Regions from separate parts of the Blautia sp. MSK.20.85 genome, predicted to be linked through region 2. Evidence: predicted binding sites of a transcription regulator. Region 2 holds the regulator's gene; each other region holds the start of a gene.
The links. The regulator Rex, encoded in region 2, represses fermentation and respiration genes when NADH is low (regulators of the CRP and FNR family bind a similar motif). The targets are predictions, from matches to a motif close to ATTGTTAANTANTTAACAAT.
Positions count from the first base shown of each region.

Region 1: a site for Rex is predicted at 1,902-1,921, ahead of G5B12_RS06570 (oxidoreductase). Genes of this name have one in related genera too.
Region 3: a site for Rex is predicted at 2,241-2,260, ahead of G5B12_RS04345 (CoB--CoM heterodisulfide reductase iron-sulfur subunit B family protein). Genes of this name have one in related genera too.

Region 1 is NZ_JAAIUN010000008.1:71,427-78,334, reverse strand. Features, by position in the region: gene G5B12_RS06570 (oxidoreductase) at 1-1,858, opposite strand, end outside; gene G5B12_RS06565 (NUDIX hydrolase) at 2,179-2,682, shown strand; gene G5B12_RS06560 (BMC domain-containing protein) at 3,045-3,410, shown strand; gene G5B12_RS06555 (BMC domain-containing protein) at 3,422-3,853, shown strand; gene G5B12_RS06550 (EutP/PduV family microcompartment system protein) at 3,872-4,402, shown strand; gene G5B12_RS06545 (DUF4867 family protein) at 4,699-5,190, shown strand; gene G5B12_RS06540 (radical SAM protein) at 5,200-6,123, shown strand; gene G5B12_RS06535 (TrkH family potassium uptake protein) at 6,417-6,908, opposite strand, start outside.
Region 2 is NZ_JAAIUN010000003.1:19,753-26,660, forward strand. Features, by position in the region: gene G5B12_RS02320 (pyridoxamine kinase) at 1-792, shown strand, start outside; gene G5B12_RS02325 (inositol monophosphatase family protein) at 827-1,603, shown strand; gene G5B12_RS02330 (ABC-F family ATP-binding cassette domain-containing protein) at 1,649-3,565, opposite strand; gene G5B12_RS02335 (redox-sensing transcriptional repressor Rex) at 3,780-4,427, shown strand; gene G5B12_RS02340 (bifunctional ADP-dependent NAD(P)H-hydrate dehydratase/NAD(P)H-hydrate epimerase) at 4,489-6,006, shown strand; gene alr (alanine racemase) at 6,003-6,908, shown strand, end outside.
Region 3 is NZ_JAAIUN010000005.1:85,273-92,180, forward strand. Features, by position in the region: gene G5B12_RS04335 (CoB--CoM heterodisulfide reductase iron-sulfur subunit A family protein) at 1-992, opposite strand, end outside; gene G5B12_RS04340 (4Fe-4S dicluster domain-containing protein) at 997-1,386, opposite strand; gene G5B12_RS04345 (CoB--CoM heterodisulfide reductase iron-sulfur subunit B family protein) at 1,383-2,177, opposite strand; gene G5B12_RS04350 (L,D-transpeptidase family protein) at 2,612-4,051, opposite strand; gene G5B12_RS04355 (3-isopropylmalate dehydratase large subunit) at 4,269-5,513, opposite strand; gene G5B12_RS04360 (LeuD/DmdB family oxidoreductase small subunit) at 5,533-6,024, opposite strand; gene G5B12_RS04365 (3-isopropylmalate dehydratase large subunit) at 6,069-6,908, opposite strand, start outside.

The DNA.
Region 1 (6,908 bases), on a different contig from region 2:
GGTAAAGCTGTCCCTGGGCTCTCATTCCGAGACATACGAAACCGTATTCAAATGGAAGCTCATAAGGCTCGCCGTCACCTTTTACAAGGAAGGAAGAATCCTTAACCTCAAGGAGAGCAGTTTTTGTAAGCTGATGTACATTGTGTTTTTTCATCATGGCCTTTGTGTCGTTCTTGCTTACCGGATCAAGGTCACGTCCGATCTGATCCATCATCTCAACGATAGAGATGTCTGCATTTCTGTCTGCGAAGAATTCCACAACATCAAGACCTACAGCACCGCCGCCTACGACAACGACTTTTTTGCCTTCCAGATCCTTTGGAAAATCATTAATGTGGTTGATCATACCAAGAATAGAATAAATATTATAGTCCTCGTTGTCAATACGATCCTTCAGTCCTGCGATCGGAGGCAGAAGAGGAGCGGAACCGGTGGAACTTACGATGATATTCGGATGGAACTTGCGAATGTTCTCCGGTGTTCCTTCTGTATTTGTGAAGATATAAAGGTTCTCAAGCTGCTCTGCGCGGTGCATGAGATAGTGCGGGAAATCAGCCAGACGGTTCTTTGCAGGGATTTTTGAGATCAGAGATGCAAGTCCGCCAAGCTCGCTGCCTTTTTCCAGAAGGAAGGTGTTGCAGCCAACCTCTGCGGCTGTGCAGGCAGCTTCCAGTCCGGCAGTACCACCGCCGATAACAACCACGTTGCAGTTTTTGTTTACATGCAGTTTCTTATATACATCGCCCTCAAGAACAGACGGGTTTACGGTACAGCGGATCGGACGGTTTACACCGATACGGTTTCCGGCGCATCCAATGTTACAGGAGATACATTTGCGGAGATCGCACTCATGCCCTGTGGCAACTTTGTTTACCCATGCAGGATCAGCGATAAGGCCGCGTCCCATACCGATAAGATCTGCGTCGCCGTCAGCGAGGATTCTCTCGGCAACTTTCGGGTCACGGATGTTACCCATGGAAATACACGGTTTGTTGAATTTTTCTTTTACAGCTTTTGCCATGTAGGAACGCCATCCATCCGGAAGATAGTTTGCGTCGATCTGGTACTGGATGGAACCGTTGAGACCGCAGGAAACGTCGAAGATATCAACTTCTTCCTGAAGGTAATCCAGATATTCCAGAGTATCATCAAGTGTGTTTCCACCTTCCATCAGCTCATCTGCACTGAGACGGAGCATGATCGGAAAGAATGGTCCGACCTGTTTTCTTACCTCGTCGATGACCATGCGGCAGAAACGGGTACGGTTCTCAACAGATCCGCCGAACTCGTCGGTACGCTTGTTTGTGATCGGGGAAAGGAACTGGCTGATCAGGTAGGAATGTCCTGCGTGGATCTCTACTGCGTCAAAACCGGCTGTCTGTGCACGTTTTGCAGCCTCGCCGTATTTCTTTACAATGTGAAGGATCTCTTCTCTGGAAAGAGGACGCGGGATCTCGCCGCCTTCTTTTGACGGAACATCAGATGCGGAAACCGGCTGCATGTTGATCCTGGAAGAAATTGCGGAAGCTCCTGCATGGTTGATCTGGATCGCAATCTTTGTTCCATATCTGTGGATGTTCTCACAGAATTTGAAAAGACGTGGAAGATAGTTGTCATGATCGATACGAAGCTGGGTAGTACCGTTGGAACCTTGCGGGGAATCGATGCTTGCGTTCTCTACGATAATGAGGCCTGTGCCACCCTTTGCACGCTGCTCATAGTAGTTGATATGAAGAAAACTCATTTCGCCGTTCTGCTCACCGTAGTTGGTACCCATCGGCATCATAACAATACGGTTCTTAATAGTCATATTTTTAACGGTTAAAGGGGAAAAAATATGCGGATAATCATTCTTCATCTGGAAAAACCTCCCTGGTTATTTTTTAATAGAATCGTTTGTTTGTGTTAATTATATAACAAAAATATCTATAAAACTAATTCATAATACCAGTAATATAATAAAAATAATCTATAGATTTTTAGCGGATGGAAAGTGACTGGAAAATAGTGCAGGATTCCAGGGTTTACATACAGGACTTTAGCGTGTTATCATAACAAATAAAAAAGATACAGAATGCGGGGAGACGGGGCAGATATCCGTAATTTATATTTGCTGCTGCAGGTGGTTAAATATAAGATCGTATTACCGTGTACTGTATAAAGACAGGAGATAGAAAAATGGAATTCTGGGATATTTACGATGCAGATAAGAAACCGACGGGACGTACCATGAAACGGAATGACTGGTGTCTGAAAGATGGGGAATATCATCTGACAGTCCTTGGCGTGGTTGCAAGGCCGGATAAAACCTTTCTGATCACCAAACGTGTGATGACAAAAGCCTGGGCTCCGGGCTGGTGGGAAGTTTCCGGTGGCGCTGCCCAGGCAGGTGAGGGATCCAGGGAGGCAGTGCTCCGTGAGGTAAAAGAAGAGACAGGACTGGATGTAAGAGAGGCAGAGGGAGGATATCTTTTTACCTATAAAAGAGAGAATCCTGGTGAGGGAGATAATTATTTTGTGGATGTGTACCGTTTTGTGATGGATGTGCAGGATAAGGATCTGGAACTTCAGACTGAAGAAACAGACGGATATATGTTTGCAACTCTGGATCAGATCAGGGCGTTTGCGGCTGAGGGAAAATTCCTGCATTATGACAGCATTAAGAGGGCATTTGAGTTCTGAGAGAAGCTGAGTATGATGAACTTAAGCTGTGTCTGGGTCCTGCTGAAAGTTGCTTACTGTTTGTGTGAGAGCAAAACGATGATCGTGGCAATGGGAAATATAAGAATTTCTGACTGATTTTCTATACAGATATAAAACAAGTGTTGTTTTCTGTGGATTTTTATTTTTAAAAACGTTGTTTTCTGCCTTGTTTTAGAAGAATTGTATTGACATTAAAATGGATAAATAGTAAAATTTATCGTAGGGAAATTGTAAGCCGGATGAACAAAATCCGGCTTATCGAATATTAAATCGATTGAAAAAACTATGGTATTGATTTTGACAATGCCATATTACGAAATTTTTGAAAGCGAGGAATCATCATGGCAGATGAACATAAAGACCAGATCAGAATCGTACAGGAGACCGTAGCCGGTAAGGAGATCACATTTGCCCATATCATGGGTGGTCCGGCACCGATCATATATCAGAAGCTTGGACTGAATCCACAGGTGGACTATGGATCATCTGCGATCGGAATCATGAATATGACACCTTCCGAGTCTGCTGTGATCGCATCCGATATCGCAGTGAAGAGTGGTAATGTATATCTTGGTTTTGCAGACCGTTTTACAGGAACTCTGATCATAACGGGAGAGATTTCCGATGTGCAGACAGCAATGGAAGAAATCGTGGACTATTTCCGTGATACCCTGGGATATGTGGTTTGCAAGATCACCAAGAGATAAGGAAGTGCACCATGGAAGAAAGGATAACGAAGGAAGAACTGCTGGAGCGGCTGTTTCATGATGATTATGAGAACCTTAAGGGAAAAAGACTTCGACTGACCCGGGTGCGTGTACCTGGAAAAGAGCTTTCTTTTGCACATGTTTTTACACCAAGTGATAAATCTGTCTATGAGAATCTTGCGTTACATATCGGTGTTCATGAAGGCGAGGACCATAGAGGAGATGCGATCGGTATGGTCAGAGTCACACCCTGGGAGGCGATCGTAGTTGCGGCAGATGTTGCAGTGAAGGCAGCTCACGTGGAAGTAGGATTTATGGATCGTTTCTGTGGAACGCTGATTCTGACAGGCGGTTTTACGGAAGTGATGACAGCTGTGGAAGAAGTGGTGCGTTTTTTCCATGAGACATTGAAGTTTGATGTCTGTGAGATCCACAGAAGCTGAGGCAGGACGGGATAATAAATGAAAAAAATTTTTCTGATGGGTCGAAGTGAAGCCGGCAAGACATCCCTGACACAGGCACTTAAAGGGGAAGAACTTCATTATCATAAAACCCAGTATACCAACACAAATGAAGATACCATTGATTCACCGGGAGAATATGCGGAGTCCAAGCATTTCAGCGTGGGGCTAGCCTGTTTCTCTTTTGAGGCAGATGTGATCGCCATTGTACAGGCGGCTAATGAGCCATTTAACCTGTTCAGTGACGGAAGCAGGAATTTCCTTCTCCGCCCGCTGATCGGGATCATCACCAAGGTGGATTCTCCCCATGCAAATATCCCCATGGTCAGACAGTGGATGGAGAACATGGGCTGTGAGAGAATCTTCATGGTAAACAATAAAACAAGAGAAGGAATCAGTGAGCTGATGGATTACCTGAAAGATGATCTTCCGAAGCTTACACTGGAACAGGCGAAATTCAAGCAGAGTCTTGGACTGAATGAATGGGATCCCATGCCGGAGGGAGTGGAATATCCGGAATCGATACGGTAAGGTTGGGACATGACATTAACCGGATCAAGCAGTTATTCGGTTATGAGCAAGTAACGAATGCGGATGATTTTATCCGCTTGACTTACAGATAATTAAGAAATTAAATGCAGAACATGGCTGGATGGATGTTCTGCATTTTTTTGTAATAAGTCTCCACCAGCGGATGATTGTTTTTCACAATCCTGCAGGGGACTTCCCTGATTCGGTTAATTAATACATTGAATAACAAAAAGAGAATGCCTGATATAAGATTTTTTCTATAATGGGAAATTACAAAGAAAGAAGGTATATATATTATGAGAGAAGTAAAAGCAGTGACCATCACAAAAGAGGAATTCGCGCCATACGGAACATTTTATGACATGACTCATCCCGACGGATATCCACTTCAGGGCGAGATCCACAAATTCTATCCGGACCGCATTTCCGGAACAGCCATGGGCAGCATGGCATTTTCACCCATCGAAGTAAAAAAGGACGATCGGATCGTAAAATGTGCAGAGTATCACACAACCACCTGGGAAGGTATCGTAGCGCTGGACGACGATATGATCATCCACGTAGCCCCTGCATCCGCCGGAACCCCTGTCCCACAGCTCGCAAAAGCATTCCTCGTACCAAAAGGTTCCATGGTAAAGATCAACGCTGCAATCTGGCACTTATGCCCTCTGCCGGCAAACAATGAAGTACTCCACGCCATGATCATTTTGCCGGAATGCACTTATGCAAACGACTGTACAGTGGTGGAGTTTGAGGAGAAGGACTGGTTTAAGATCGTGACAGACTGAGGGAATTTTATGAGTGAAACTGAAGAAATCATGTCTGCATGCAGTCTCTGTCCAAGAGACTGTCATGTAGACAGAAATGCCGGTAAAAAAGGATTCTGCGGGGAAGATAAAACGGTTTATCTTGCGAGAGCGGCACTTCATATGTGGGAAGAACCTTGTATTTCCGGAAAGAAAGGATCCGGGGCAGTGTTTTTTTCCGGTTGCGGACTGAGGTGCTGCTTCTGTCAGAACCATGATATTGCCATTGGAAGCAGAGGATTGGCGGTAACGGTAGAGCGTTTAAGTGAAATTTTTCTGGAATTGCAAGAAAAAGGTGCCGCCAATATCAATCTGGTGACGGGAGCACATTATGTTCCACAGATTGTTCAGGCGCTGGATCAGGCCCGTATGGAAGGAATGGATCTTCCGGTTGTATATAATTCCAGCGGTTACGAAAAGACTGAAACACTGAAAATGCTGGAAGGGTATGTAGATATTTATCTTCCGGATATGAAGTATATGGAAACAGATCTGGCAGAAAAATATTCTCTTGCGGCAGACTATCCGGATATTGCAAAGGCAGCTGTTGCGGAAATGGTGAGACAGACAGGTCCATGTGAATTCGGAGCAGATGGTTATATCCGAAGGGGAACGATCGTCCGGCACCTGATCCTGCCGGGACATACCAGAAATTCAAGGGAAGTTCTGAACTACCTTCATGAAACTTATGGAGAAAATATTTATATCAGCATCATGAACCAGTATACACCAGTAAGAAAATTTGAAAAGTTTAAAGAGCTGAACAGAAAAGTAACAAAGCGGGAATATGAAAAAGTTCTGGATGCTGCGGTAGATATGGGAATTCAAAATGGATTTATCCAGGAGGGGGAAACTGCTTCCGAAAGTTTCATTCCGGAATTCGATTATGAAGGGGTGAAAAAAAATACCCCATAAATGGAAGGAGGCCGGTACTCTCGTACCGGCGCGTATGAAAAAGAAAAATATTATAGAAAGCTCATCACTTTCTATGGCTAATAATATACAGGAAAAATGTGAAGAAAGTGTGTCTAACATTTGAAATAAATGTGAAAAAATGCGATTTATGACGTAAACATGACAAAATATGCTTGCAGTGAAATGGATATGAGTAAAAAGTGAAAGAGATCCGCGAATGTCCGATCGAGGGCGGCGGGAAACAAAAACCGGAGAAATGGGAAAAACCCATGTTTCTCCGGTTATATTTTTTATCAGAATTTTTTCCAGGTTTCCCGGAGGAAAAGAATCAGAATCGGGAACAACTCCAGTCGGCCGGCCAGCATATCGAAAGAAAGGACCAGCTTGGACAGCGGAGAAAAGATCCCGAAGTTTCCGGTAGGACCGATCAGGGAAAGACCGGGACCCACATTGTTTAAAGTGGTGACTACGGCTGTGAAATTTGTTACAAGATCAAATTCATCAAAACTGATGATAAAGATAGATGCAGCCACGATCATCAGATAAACGATCATATAAATATTGGTGGCACGCATAACTTCGTGAGACACCGCTTTTCCGTCCATTTTGATCTTTTTTACTGCATTGGGATGCAGATAAAGATGCAGTTCCTTGCGGACGGATTTTGCAAGAAGCAGAAGACGGGAAATCTTGATTCCGCCGCCTGTACTGCCGGCACAGGCACCACAGAAGGTAAGCAGTACCAGGATCGTCCTGGATACCGCAGGCCACTGGTTAAAATCCGT
Region 2 (6,908 bases):
TCGGTGATGGGAGTGCAGGCATGTCCGTTTCCCACCGCTGTTTTAAGTAATCAGACAGGCTATGAAACCTATTTCTGTGAAGATTTTACAGAACATATGGCTCCATATATGGAAGAATGGAAAAAACGAGGATTTGTTCCGGACGGAATTTACACGGGATTTCTCTCGGATGAGAAACAGGCCGATAAGATCCTGAAATTTATTGATACATTTGCAGGAGAGGATACGCTGATCCTGACAGATCCGGTAATGGGAGATGACGGAGCAGTTTATCCCATCTATACAGAAGAACTTTGCAGCAGATTTCGGGAACTGGCCAGACGTTCCTATGTGATCACCCCAAATCTGACAGAAGCATTGCTCCTTCTTTATGGGAAAAATAAAATGGAAGAAATCTGGAAGGAATTTCAGAGTTTTTCCGGTGAGGAACGGCTGGCACAGATCAGGGAAACCGGATACAGACTTGCAAAGAGATTTTCTCTTCCTGCGGTCGTGATCACCGGAGTGGATCACCGGGAAGAGGACGAGCCACTGAAAATGGGAAATCTTGTTCTGGAAAAAGAAAAGTGCTCCTGGGTATTCGCCGGGAAAACAGGTGGCAGTTATTCCGGTACCGGAGATCTTTTTGCCTCTGTACTCAGTGCGGGGCTGGTGAAGGGATATCCTATGGAAAACTGTGTAAACATGGCAGTGGATTTTATCTCTGCTTCTATCCGGGACGCAGTGGAAGAGGGAACAGACCGTAATGATGGTGTATGTTTCGAACAGCAGCTTGGCAGACTGATCCGTTAGATCAGAAATGGCTTATGGTGAAGGAGGAAATAGAATGATTTCTGCAGAAGAACAGAAAAAAGTGGCAGATCTTGTAAAACAGACAAAAGATCTTATCCTGAAAGAGATGGATGAGGAAGAAGTGATGATAAAAGGTGCTGCCAATTATGTGACAAATGTAGATCTGGCTGTACAGAACTTTCTGAAAGAAGAACTTGGAAAGGTTTTTCCGGAAATTTCCCTGATCGCGGAAGAGAAAGAGAATCTGGGGCTTTCAAAGGAGGAAACCTACTGGATCCTTGATCCTATTGACGGAACCACCAATCTGATCCGTGATTTTCATATGAGTGCTGTGGCACTGGGACTTTATGAAAAAGGCGAGATCGTTTTTGGAATTGTTTACAATCCTTTTACTGATGAAATGTTCCAGGCGGCAAAAGGGGAAGGTGCTTATCTTAATGGCAGAAAGATCCAGGTATCGGATACTCCGGATTTTGGTGATGCGGTTATTTCCTATGGTTCCACTCCTTATAAAAAAGAGGAAGCCAGAAATCTGTTTCCCATTTTTTACAGCATTTTTATGAAATGCGGGGATTTCCGACGTACCGGTTCTGCAGAACTTGACATGTGTTATGTTGCCTGCGGAAGAGAGCATGGATATATTGAACGTGACCTGAAACCCTGGGATTATTCCGCGGGAACAGTTATCCTCCGTGAAGCCGGCGGTGTAGTAAAGAATTGGAAAGGTGAAGAACCATCTTATCTTAAAAATGAAGACATTCTTGCCTGTGTGCCTCAGTTTGAAGAGAATCTTCTGAAGGAACTGTTATAAACGGACAGATGTAGCGCCGGATCAACCGGCAAAAAGAGCTGACCATCAGGCCAGCTCTTCCCATTTTTCATAAAGTTCTTCCAGTTCTTCGGCGATAGCTGCTTTTTCACGGCTCAGTTTGGTACATTCCGCAACGTTAGTACAGACATCCGGGAGAACCATGGTTTCATCAATTTCGCTGTCTCTTGTTTCCAGTTCTTCAATGCGGGCTTCTACTTTTTTCAGTTCGGCTTCCCGCTTTCTTTTTTTGGCCTGTTCTTCTTTCATCTGCTGCCAGGAAAGCTTGTTTTCGGAAACGGCCTTTTCTTCTGATGGCGCTTCCAAAGAGTCACTTCCCGGAGCGTAAGCACTGGTCAGCTCTTCTTTTTTCTCCAGATAATAGTCATAATCACCGATGTAATTTACTACGGCCTGGTTGGTAAGCTCCATGATCCGGGTTGCGGTCTGGTTGATAAAGTAACGGTCGTGAGAGACATAAAGGACGGTACCGGTGTAGCTTACCAGCGCTTCCTCGAGGATTTCCTTGGAAGCAATGTCCAGATGGTTGGTAGGCTCATCCAGGATCAGGAAATTGGCTTCGGAAAGCATCAGCTTGGCAAGAGAAACACGACCTCTTTCTCCACCGGAAAGTGCGGAGATTTCTTTAAATACATCATCCCCGGTAAAGAGGAATGCTGCAAGCATATTTCGGATCTCTGTTTCGGTAAGAGTTGGATACGTGTCGGAAATTTCCTGAAAAATAGTTTTATCCATATGAAGAACATGATGTTCCTGGTCATAATATCCGATCTGAACTTTGGAACCCAGGGAAAACTTGCCGGCATCTGCCTCGATAAGTCCGTTGATGATCTTCAGCATCGTTGTTTTTCCGGTTCCGTTATTGCCGATAAGAGCTACACGTTCCCCTCTCTTGATATCAAAAGAAATATCAGAAAACAGGGTCTGCCCCGGGAAGGATTTGGAAAGTTCCTCCACATGGAGTACATCATTTCCGCTTAATACACGCGGTTCCAGGGAAATACGCATACGGTCCTGGATTTCCAGAGGTTTTTCGATACGCTGTACACGGTCCAGCATCTTCTCGCGGCTTTCTGCACGCTTGATGGATTTTTCGCGGTTAAAAGATTTCAGTTTGGCAATGACTGCTTCCTGATGTTTGATATCTCTCTGCTGGTTTAAGTACGCCTTGTACTGGGCATCGCGCAGCTGCGCCTTCTTAAGGGCATAGGCGGAGTAGTTGCCGCTGTAGACACGTGTCTGTCCGGCTTCGATCTCCACAACTTTGGTGACGACTTTATCCAGAAAATAACGGTCATGGGAAACGATGAAAACAGCTCCCGGATAATTCAGAAGATAAGTTTCCAGCCAGGAGATGCTTTCCATATCCAGGTGGTTGGTAGGCTCATCCAGAAGAAGGATATCCGGCTTGGAGAGAAGCATCTTTCCAAGTGCCACACGGGTTTTCTGGCCTCCGGAAAGTTTCTCGATCTGTTTGTCGTAATCTTCTTCCGTGAAACCAAGACCCTTCAGGACACCGGTGAGCTCACTTTTGTAAGCATAGCCGTTTTCCAGTTCAAACTGATGGGTGAGGCGGGTATATGTCTCCATCAGGCGGTTCAGGTCATCGCCTTTTACGGTATTCATTTCCTGCTCCATATTACGGATACGGCGTTCCATATCGATAATATGCTGTTTGGTGGTAAGAAGCTCTTCGTAGATGGTATGGTGTCCGTGGATATCCTGGTACTGGGCAAGATAGCCGATATTTTTGTCCCGGGCAAGTACTACCGTGCCGGAATCCGCGGAAATCTCCTGCATGATGATACGAAGAAGAGTAGTCTTTCCAACACCGTTACATCCGATAAGAGCTGCCTTTTCCCGGTCTTCAATATGAAAAGATGCATCATTTAAAATTACTTTTTCGCCAAAAGCTTTGCATATATTCTGACATGATAAAATCATAAAAACTGTCCTCCTGTATAAAGAATTATCCCTGAATAGTAAATAAACAGGGAAAATCCTCCACTTATTATAACGGAAACCGCCAGGAATTCAAAGAAAAAATCAATTTTTTAAAAAAATATGAAGAAATTTGTACATAACTTACAAGTTTGATTGACAGGAAAATGTCAATTCGGTATAATTAACCTAGTGTAAAGTAAGGAGGGAAACTATCGTGGAGACAAAACAAATCTCGAAAGCGGTGATTAAGCGTCTGCCACGCTATTACCGCTACTTAGGAGAGCTGATGGAAGACAATGTAGAGCGTATTTCTTCCAATGAATTAAGTAAGAAGATGCATACCACAGCTTCTCAGATCCGTCAGGATCTTAATAATTTCGGCGGTTTCGGGCAGCAGGGGTATGGCTATAATGTACATTATCTTTATACAGAGATCGGTAAGATCCTGGGACTGGATATCGCCCACCCGATGATCATCCTGGGTGCCGGTAATCTTGGACAGGCACTTGCCAATTATGTGGATTTTGAGAAAAGGGGATTTAAGCTGGTAGGAATCTTTGACGTAAATCCTGTGCTGGAAGGCATTGCGGTTCGCGGACTTGAGATCCAGATGCTCAGCGAACTTCCATTCTTCCTGAGAGAAAATAACGTAGAGATCGCAATTCTCACTCTTCCGAAGAATAAGGCCAAGGAAATGGCAGATATTCTGGTGGAGAACGGAATCAAGGCAATCTGGAATTTTGCACATCTTGATCTTGAGACACCGGATGATGTGATCGTAGAGAACGTGCATCTTTCTGAGAGCCTGATGACACTGTCTTATAATCTGAGCAAATACAGGCAGGAACATGTAGAGAAATAAATTTTAGCGGGCTGCCGGAAACGGCAGCTTTCTCTGTTAAAGAGGGGAGGCAAAGTGCAGCATGAAAAAAATTGTTACCTGCGAAGAAATGAAGAAGCTGGATAATGCTACGATCCACAAGATCGGGGTTGCTTCTGAAGTTCTGATGGAGCGGGCAGCGTTGAAAGTAGTTGAGGAAACAGAGAAATATCTTGGGAAGAGCGAGAAGATCCTGGTGGTATGCGGGAGTGGAAATAACGGAGGAGATGGTATTGCCATTGCCAGATTATTTCATCTGAAAGGTGTTCGGGCTGAATTTTATATGGCCGGAAACAAAGAAAAAATGACCAGGGAAACGTTGCTTCAGTATAAGATCGCTACAGGTTATCAGGTTCCGGAAGTGAATAACCCGGCCTGGGATGAATATACTACTATAGTAGATGCCGTGTTTGGCGTAGGCCTGGCGCGTCCGATCGAGGGACATTATGCTGAGATCATCCACGAGATGAACAGTGCCCGGGCGAAAAAAATTGCTGTTGACATCCCATCAGGAGTGAACGGAGATACTGGCCTGGAAATGGGAATTGCCTTCAGTGCCGATCTTACCGTTACTTTTGGTTACCGGAAAAGAGGTCTTTGTTTTTATCCGGGAAGGCTGTATGCGGGAAAGATCGTTATAGCTGACATTGGGATCTATGAGCAGGAAGCTGTAAAAGCATCGGCGAGATGTCTGGAGAAAGAAGATCTGAAACTGTTTCCGGAACGTGATCCCGGTGGGAACAAGGGGACTTTTGGAAAGATACTTTTTGTTACCGGAAGTGCAGGAATGTGTGGTGCTGCTTATTTGAGTGCCAGCGCGGCACTTCGGACCGGAGCGGGAATGGTAAAGATCCAGACTGTGGAAGAGAACAGGATTCCTTTGCAGATCCTTCTTCCGGAAGCAATGGTATGCAGCAGGTTTGACGAAGAATCCAACGAACAGCTTCTTTCCTGGTGTGACGTGATCGTCATCGGTCCAGGGCTTGGAACATCGGTGGCAAGCCGTGAGAGAGCACAGTGGTTTCTTACGGCAGCTGCCAGAGAGAAGAAACCGCTGATCCTGGATGCGGATGGACTGAATCTTCTGGCTATGCATCCGCAGTGGAAGGAATTTTTGGGCGGGAATGTAGTCCTGACTCCTCATATTGGAGAGATGAGCCGGCTCTGCGGCAGATCCATTGGAGAAATTCAGGAAACAATCGCACAGACAGCTGTGGATTATGCAAAGGAAACAGGAACGGTATGTGTTCAGAAAGATGCATGTACGGTTGTTACAGACGGCAAAGATGATATTTATCTGAATCTTTCCGGTAATTCCGGAATGGCAACTGCAGGAAGCGGGGATGTACTTGCCGGACTTCTTGCCGGGATCTTATGTATGTATCTGAAAACGGAGGAACAACCCTCCATGGTTTTAAAGGCCGCGTTAGGTGTTTATCTTCACGGACTTTGCGGTGATCTTGCAGCTGCAGAAAAAGGAAAACGCAGTATGCTGGCGGGAGATATCATCGCATATCTGCCCCGGGCTTTAGCGATATGTGAAGAGGAGTCAAAATCATGAAAAAATACGAGAGAGTCAAGGCGCTGGTATCACTGGATGCCATTGCTCACAATTTTGAGGAAATGCATAAAAATGTCAAAGAAGGGACAAAGATCATTGCTGTGATCAAAGCGGACGGTTATGGCCATGGTGCCAGAGCTATTGCACGTCTGATCCAGGATTATGACTATATCTGGGGATTTGCCACGGCTACCGCAGAAGAAGCGCTGGAACTTCGACATGCAGGAATCACCAAGCCTGTCCTGATCCTTGGCCTTGTGTTTGAGGAATACTATGAGGAACTTGCTGCGAATGATGTCCGGATCACAATATCGGATCTTAACACAGCAGTAGAATATGCAAAAGCTGGTGCACGCATTGGAAAAAATGTACATATTCATCTGGCTCTGGATACGGGAATGACAAGGATCGGATATGCGGATATTCCGGAAAACGCGGTAAAGATCGAAGAAATCTCAAAAATCCCGAATCTGGTGATCGAGGGAATGTTTACCCATTTTGCCAGAGCGGATGAGTTTGACCGGTCTCCGGCACTGGTGCAGCTTGACCGTTATCTCCGTTTTGCGGATCTTCTGGAGAAGAGAGGCGTTCATATTCCGGTACGCCATTGTTCCAACAGTGCGGGTATCATCCGTGTGCCGGAGGCAAATCTTAATGTAGTCCGCGCCGGTATCACGATCTACGGTATCTATCCATCCGAAGAAGTGGAGCGGGATATTGTGAAGCTGACTCCTGCCATGGAATTAAAAAGCCATGTATCCTATGTGAAAAATGTGGAGCGTGGGACTGCGGTAAGTTATGGCGGAACTTTTGTTACGGAGCGTTTTACCAGAATGGCAACGATTCCGGTAGGTTATGCGGACGGATATCCCAGACAGCTTTCCAATAAAGGCTGGGTCCTG
Region 3 (6,908 bases), on a different contig from region 2:
GTTGCCACCACGATTGCTCCGTATTTCTGTGTTACGATCTCATCCTGCTGATCGTAATCAATGGCTCCTGCCTGACATACTTTGGAGCAGACACCACATTTGCCTGTCTTAAATTTCAGGCAATGCTCTCTGTCGATCACAGGAACATTTGGAATCGCCTGTGCAAACGGAGTATAAATAGCTGACCGGTTGTTCAACCCTCTGTTGAACTCATTTGGGATCTTTTTGGAAGGACATTTTTCCTGGCAGACTCCACAGCCTGTACATTTGTCCATGTTGACACTTCGCGCTTTTTTGCGGATATCAACAGTAAAATCTCCTACAAAACCTGCAACTTTTTCTACTTCACTGTATGTATAAATATTGATCTTTTCATGAGCTGCAGCCTCTACCATTTTCGGGGTAAGGATACATGCGGAACAGTCCAGAGTAGGGAAGGTTTTGTCAAGCTGTGACATTCTTCCGCCGATACTTGGCGTTTTTTCCACAATATCAACTTCATAGCCTGCATCGGCAATATCAAGAGCCGTCTGGATTCCGGCGATACCGCCTCCGATGATCAGGGCTCTCTTTGTAACCTGGCTTTCTCCCGGCTGAAGAGGAGCGTTTAAATTTACCTTTGCTACTGCTGCTCTTGCAAGGATCACTGCCTTCTCCGTAGCCTCCTGCATATCCTTGTGGATCCAGGAACAATGCTCACGAATGTTTGCGATCTCCACCATATATGGATTCAGGCCGGCCTTTTCCGCTGCTTTACGGAAAGTTGCCTCATGCATACGCGGAGAACAGGAACAGACAACCACTCCTGTGAGATTTTTTTCACGGATAGCTTCCTGGATCCTGGACTGTCCTGCTTCGGAACACATATACTGATAATCTTCTGCATGGACAACTCCTGGCTCTTTTGCAATGATCTCCACAACCTTTTTCACGTCTACCGTAGCGGCAATATTACTTCCGCAATGACAGACAAATACACCGATTCTCTGCACTTTCTCACCTCCTGTATCTTCTGAACGCACTTACAAGCAGCTGCTGAGGAAGCTCCGGATCAAGAAGCTCCGGAATTTCATTTGGTGAAAGATAGTCTCCGCCTTTTTCCCGAACAACCAGCTGTCTTGCCCCGTCAATGATCTTTCCGGGTTTTACGTCTCGCGGACAGCGCTCCACACAGGCAAAACAGGAAAGGCATTTCCAAAGGGATGCTGAATTTACAAGTGCTTCGATATTTTCATTGATCACGTAGGACACAAACTGATGAGGCTTGATATCCATCTCGTCAAAGGATGGGCAGGTAGCAGAGCATTTGCCACACTTCATACATTTCAGAGGATTGGTCCCGCTGATCTCCTTTATTTTTTCCGCAGCAGAATGGTTATCTCTCATTTTGCCACCTCCTCTTTGACGCCAAGGGCTTCTGCCAGAAGCTCTGTAAAATAGTAAACCGGCATTTTATTTCCGGAATTTTTATTCAGATTGTATTTGCAGAGCGGACAGGCAGTGATCAGCATATCTGCACCAAAGCCTGCTGCGCTTTCTTCAATCTTTTCACACATATTCTGTGACATTTCTTTTTCTTTCAGGGATATATATCCTCCACAGCATTCATTTCTGTAAGGATAGATCACAGGCTCAGCGCCAAGGGCACGGATAAAATCCTCCATGATCCTTGGATTTTCCGGATCATCAAATGCCATGATCTTTCCAGGTCTCAGAAGCAGACATCCGTAATAGGCTCCGATCTTCTTTCCGGTAAAAGGATTTACTACTTTTTCTTTCAGTTTATCAAAACCGACTCTGTCCCGGAGAACTTCCAGATAATGGAGAACGGTTGTCTCTCCTTCATAGGGAGCTTCCAGCTGCATATAATTGTTGGCTCTGGTCCGGATATCTTCCACATTTTTCATATCATCATTGACACGCTTGATCACATGATGACAGGCTGAACAGATCGTCACCAGATCCTGGCCTTTTTCTTTTGCCTGGTTTAACGCACGGACGGAAGAAAGCTTTGTGGCGATCTCGTCTGTGCCAAGCGGATAAACACCACCACAACACTGCCAGTCCTCGATCTCCTCAAGCTCAAACCCAAGGGCTGCGGCACTGGCTCTGGCATACTCATCCAGATCTTTGGCCTTTGTTCTCAGGGTGCAACCCGGATAATAACTGTACTTCATACTTTTCATTATCCTTTCTTAGTCTAAAATCTGACGGTTTAAATGCATCTTTTTTATCTAAATATTGTTTATTTTTTAACAATATATACATAAAAAAAGGAAACCTGACTAACACTTACTTGAGAATTTTTCTTAAAAGTGCTCAAATAAAAGAGGTAAAACACTCTTCCTCCGCAATTAAGAAGTGTATTAGCTCGATTTCTTGAACCATCATAACACGATATTCTTATTTCTACAAGTCATTTCCGGTAATTTCTTGTGTTTTTTTTAACACACTTTTGAAAATTCTTCTCATTACTGACACGGTGTTGTAATTTCCTGTGGCATAAAAAAGCTCCGGATTTCTCCGAAGCTTTTTTAATATAATCTCAGTCTATCTGACTCATCCGGCCAGATTACCCGGCTTTAGACCAGGTGACTGTTTTCTTTTTCAATCAGTAAATAATGATCGGGTATCCCGCATCAATCGTCTCATAGATCAGTGCCGCCTGATCCTTTGGCAGGTTGATACATCCGTGGCTTCCGTTGGTCTTATACCGGTTTCCCCCAAAAGAAGACTGCCAGGAAGCATCATGAAGGCCCTGTCCGTAGACAAAAGGCATCCAGTAATTGACCTTTACATCATATCCATATTCCGCGCTGGTCAGATTAAAAGGACTTGCCTTATAGGCAATGGGCCATGCACCACGGTATGTTTCCCGGCCCTTCACCGGTTTTCCGCTGACAATATCCGTTTCTGTCACAAGCTTTCCATCTTTATAAAGCCACAGATGCTGGGCATCCAGGCTGACTTCTATGTAGCTGCCTGCAAGATCGTCAGTTCCGTTTCTCTGATAACCGGTTTTGCTGTAAACGGGATCACGGGTAACTGCAGTACCACTTTTCAGATCTTCCACAAGCTGTGCGTACTCTCCGTCCTGGTCGATCCGGTATCCATACTCATTCCCCTCAATGGTCACGTCCGTTCCCGTTGAGGTATGGAAAGTACGGGGAACATAAATGGTATTGTATTTGTTGGCAAGATCGCTGATATAGGTTTTGATGGCATCTTCATCCAGAGTCAAGGTCTCACCTTCCGCTTTCAGCCAGGAACTGATGGTGTCTGCATCCAGCACAACCGTTTCACTTCCAAATGTGTATGTAACTGTAGTACTCCGGTATTTTTTCAGCTGACTGTTCAGACTTGTAACTTTATTTTCCATATCTTCTGTTGCTGTCACTGCCGGGCTGATATATACATGTTTGTTCAACGGGATTGTGATTGTATCTCCAAGAAGAGCTGTATCAAATGCCGCATTCAGATTTGTGTCCACGGTGGTCTCCAGTTTATCCGGATCAATCTCCGTGCCCTGTACCTGTTTCACAAGGATGAATTCTTTTTTCTCCTCATTGTACTGAATGGATGCATCGGTGGAAGATTTTCTTTCTTCCGTTCCGAAATTGGAAAGATCCAGAGCCTGTTTTTCCTGCTCCTCATCTTCCTCCATCTGGCATTCCAGATTTACGTTTTCTTCCTTTGGAAAAATCTTCCGGTTCTCTTCTCTCTGTTTCTGAAGGTCTGTAAGCTTATTCAGAAGATCTTCCTCATTGAGGCTGTACCCCAGATCTTTGAGCGTCATGCTGTAAACCTCCTTGTCATTTTCCTGAAAAGATACCGGCCGGTTTTCAAATTCCGCAGCAATTTTTTCTTCTGCCTGCTTTGCGTCCAGCCTGGAAACCTCCACTCCCCACACGGAAATTTTCCGGCCCAGTGTGTTGTGATCTGCCATGTATGTGTAGCCAAATAACCCGGCCACAGCCAGGATTGCTGCGGCAATACAGATCCCAAGTATGATCTTCAGTGTCTTTTTACTGATGGTTGATTTTTTCTCCATACCCTTATCCCTCGAGTCTTATGTATTATATGTTATGTTGTCACATTGGCTGTTATTATAATACAACGAATCCCCCTCTTCTGTAAAAATAATTTATCCAGGATCCGCCTGAACCGGTAAAAAAAGACAGACTGCCACTCCTCGCGAAAATCTGTCCTTTCATACGTTTCTTTTTTATGTTTCTGTCAGCAGTATTTCCGAACGGATCTTCTGCTGCTTATTCCGGCATTACGATCTTACCTGCGATCGCACAGGCTGCTGCAGTTTTCGGAGATGCCAGATAGATCTGAACCTTGGAAGTTCCCATACGTCCCAGGAAATTACGGTTGTTGGTTGCCACAACCTTCTCCCCGTCTGTCAGGATTCCGCCGGTTCTTCCACAGCAAAGTCCGCATCCCGGATGTGTGATGATGGCACCTGCCTCAGCAAGCGTATCCAGAATACCAAGTTCAATGGCCTGACGGTAGATCTTGCGGCTTGCAGGAGTTACGATCAGTTTTACAAAGTCTGCAACTTTTTTGCCCTTCAGGACTTCTGCTGCTGCCATCAGATCTTCCAGACGTCCGTTTGTACAGGAACCGATAAATACCTGATCGATGGTCTCACCCTGAAGCTCGCTGACATCACGGATCTTGTCCACCTGTGACGGACAAGCCATAACCGGTACAAAATCCTCTGCCTTATAAGTCATGGTCTTCATATAAACGGCATCCTCATCGCCTACAAGACTCTTCTGGAACTCATCAAGCTCTGTCTCACAGTAAGCGGCAGTCTTCTCATCCGGTGTGAAAAGTGCACATTTTGCACCTGCCTCGATCGCCATGTTTGCCATGGTCATACGACTTGCCACAGACATGTTCTCAATGGTGCTTCCGGAAAATTCCAGTGCACGATAAGTTGCACCATCTGCACGAAGGTCGCCAATCAGGCGGAGGATGATATCCTTGGACATCACATTCTCCGGAAGTTCTCCGTCGATCACAACTTTAATGGTTTCCGGAACTTTGATCCACATGGTTCCTGTTCCCAGGATGCTGGCCATCTCTGTATATCCGATACCGGAAGAAAATGCACCGACACATCCGTAAGTGGTAGTGTGGCTATCTGTACCAAATACGATATTGCCAGGTTTTACGTAACCGGCCTCTGTCATCAACTGGTGGCAGATACCGTCACTTCTGTGCACGTTTTTCATACCATATTTGGCTGCAAAAGCATCTCCCACATGGAAATGTCTGGTGTCGTCCTGCTGGCTTGCAGGTACAAGATGGTCATAGATCAGAACAACTTTGTCCGGATCCCATAGTTTCTGAAAGCCCATCTCCTCGAATTTGTCCGCTACAAACGGAATAAAGATATCATGGATCATCACTCTGTCAACATTGACCGTCACGATATCGCCAGGCTTTACTGCTTTGCCTGTGTTATGTCTGATAATTTTCTCAATGATCGTCTCACCCATTATTTCTCTCCTTTCCGTCTTAGTCCAGACCGTTCAGTTTACGCATGGCTTTTACAAGTCCGCCAGCCTGAATAATATCCATCAGATTCTCCGGAAGAGAAGCAATCGGGTACTGTTTTCCGTTATGGTCTACATGCTCGTTCATCACAACTGTAACTTCATCTCCCTCTTTCACATTGTCGTGAAGATCCGGCTGTTCGATAAGAAGAAGGCCGTTGTTGATGGAGTTGCGGAAAAAGATCCGGGCAAAAGATTTCGCAATAACACACTGTACGCCCAGTGCTTTAATGATCTCCGGTGCCTGCTCTCTGGAGGAACCGCAGCCGAAGTTCTTTCCTGCTACAATAATGTCACCTTTCTGGATCTGTCCTGCCAGCTCCGGGCGAAGGGGACTGAATCCGTACTGTTTCATATCGTCAATGGTTTTCAGCGCCAGATACTCGGTCGGAATGATGATATCGGTGTCAATATCATCGCCCAGTACCCACACTTTTCCTGTAAATGCTTCCATATGTATATTCTCCTGTTTATTCCTGAATATCTTTTCTGAGGTTTTTATACTCTGTCTGCAGTTGCGATCTCACCTGCAATGGCAGATGCGGTAACCGTTGCCGCAGATCCCAGATAAACCTTGGAGCTCGGATGTCCGGCACGTCCCTTGAAGTTACGTGTTCCGGTGCTGATAAGAACCTCGTTCTCACCGATCACACCCTGGCAGCTTCCCCAGCATACACTGCAGTTCGGGTTCATCACAATAGCGCCTGCTTCCATGAAGATATCAATCAGGCCTTCTTTTAATGCCTGGCGGTAGATGGTCTGGCTTGCAGGAACGACCAGGAAACGAACGCCTTCTGCAACTTTTTTACCCTTGATCACCTCTGCGCCTACACGGAGGTCTTCAATACGGCCGTTGTTACAGGAGCCAAGAAATGCCTCGTTGATCTTGATACCGCAGGTTTCCTCAGCCGGAACTACATTGTCAACGAAGTCCGGTTTCGCTACAACCGGGCGTACTTTGGAAAGATCGAAGGTGTACTCTCTTGCGTAAACAGCATCCGGATCGCTGTGATATACAGCTTTTGGTTCACGGCCATGCTCTTTCAGATATTCCAGAGCCTTGTCATCTGCCTCAAAGATTCCGGTCTTCGCACCGGCCTCAACAGCCATGTTGCAGAGAGCCATACGGTCGCTGATGCTTAATGTTTTGGCGCCTTCGCCGGTAAACTCCATTGCCTGATAATTACATCCGTTTGCTCCGATCTCTCCGATAATGGTAAGGATCAGATCTCTTGCATAAACACCCTCAGGAAGTTTCCCTGTCAGGTTGAATTTCACAGTTTCCGGTACCATAACCCAGGAAGTTCCGGTTACCATTCCATAAAGAAAGTCTGTACA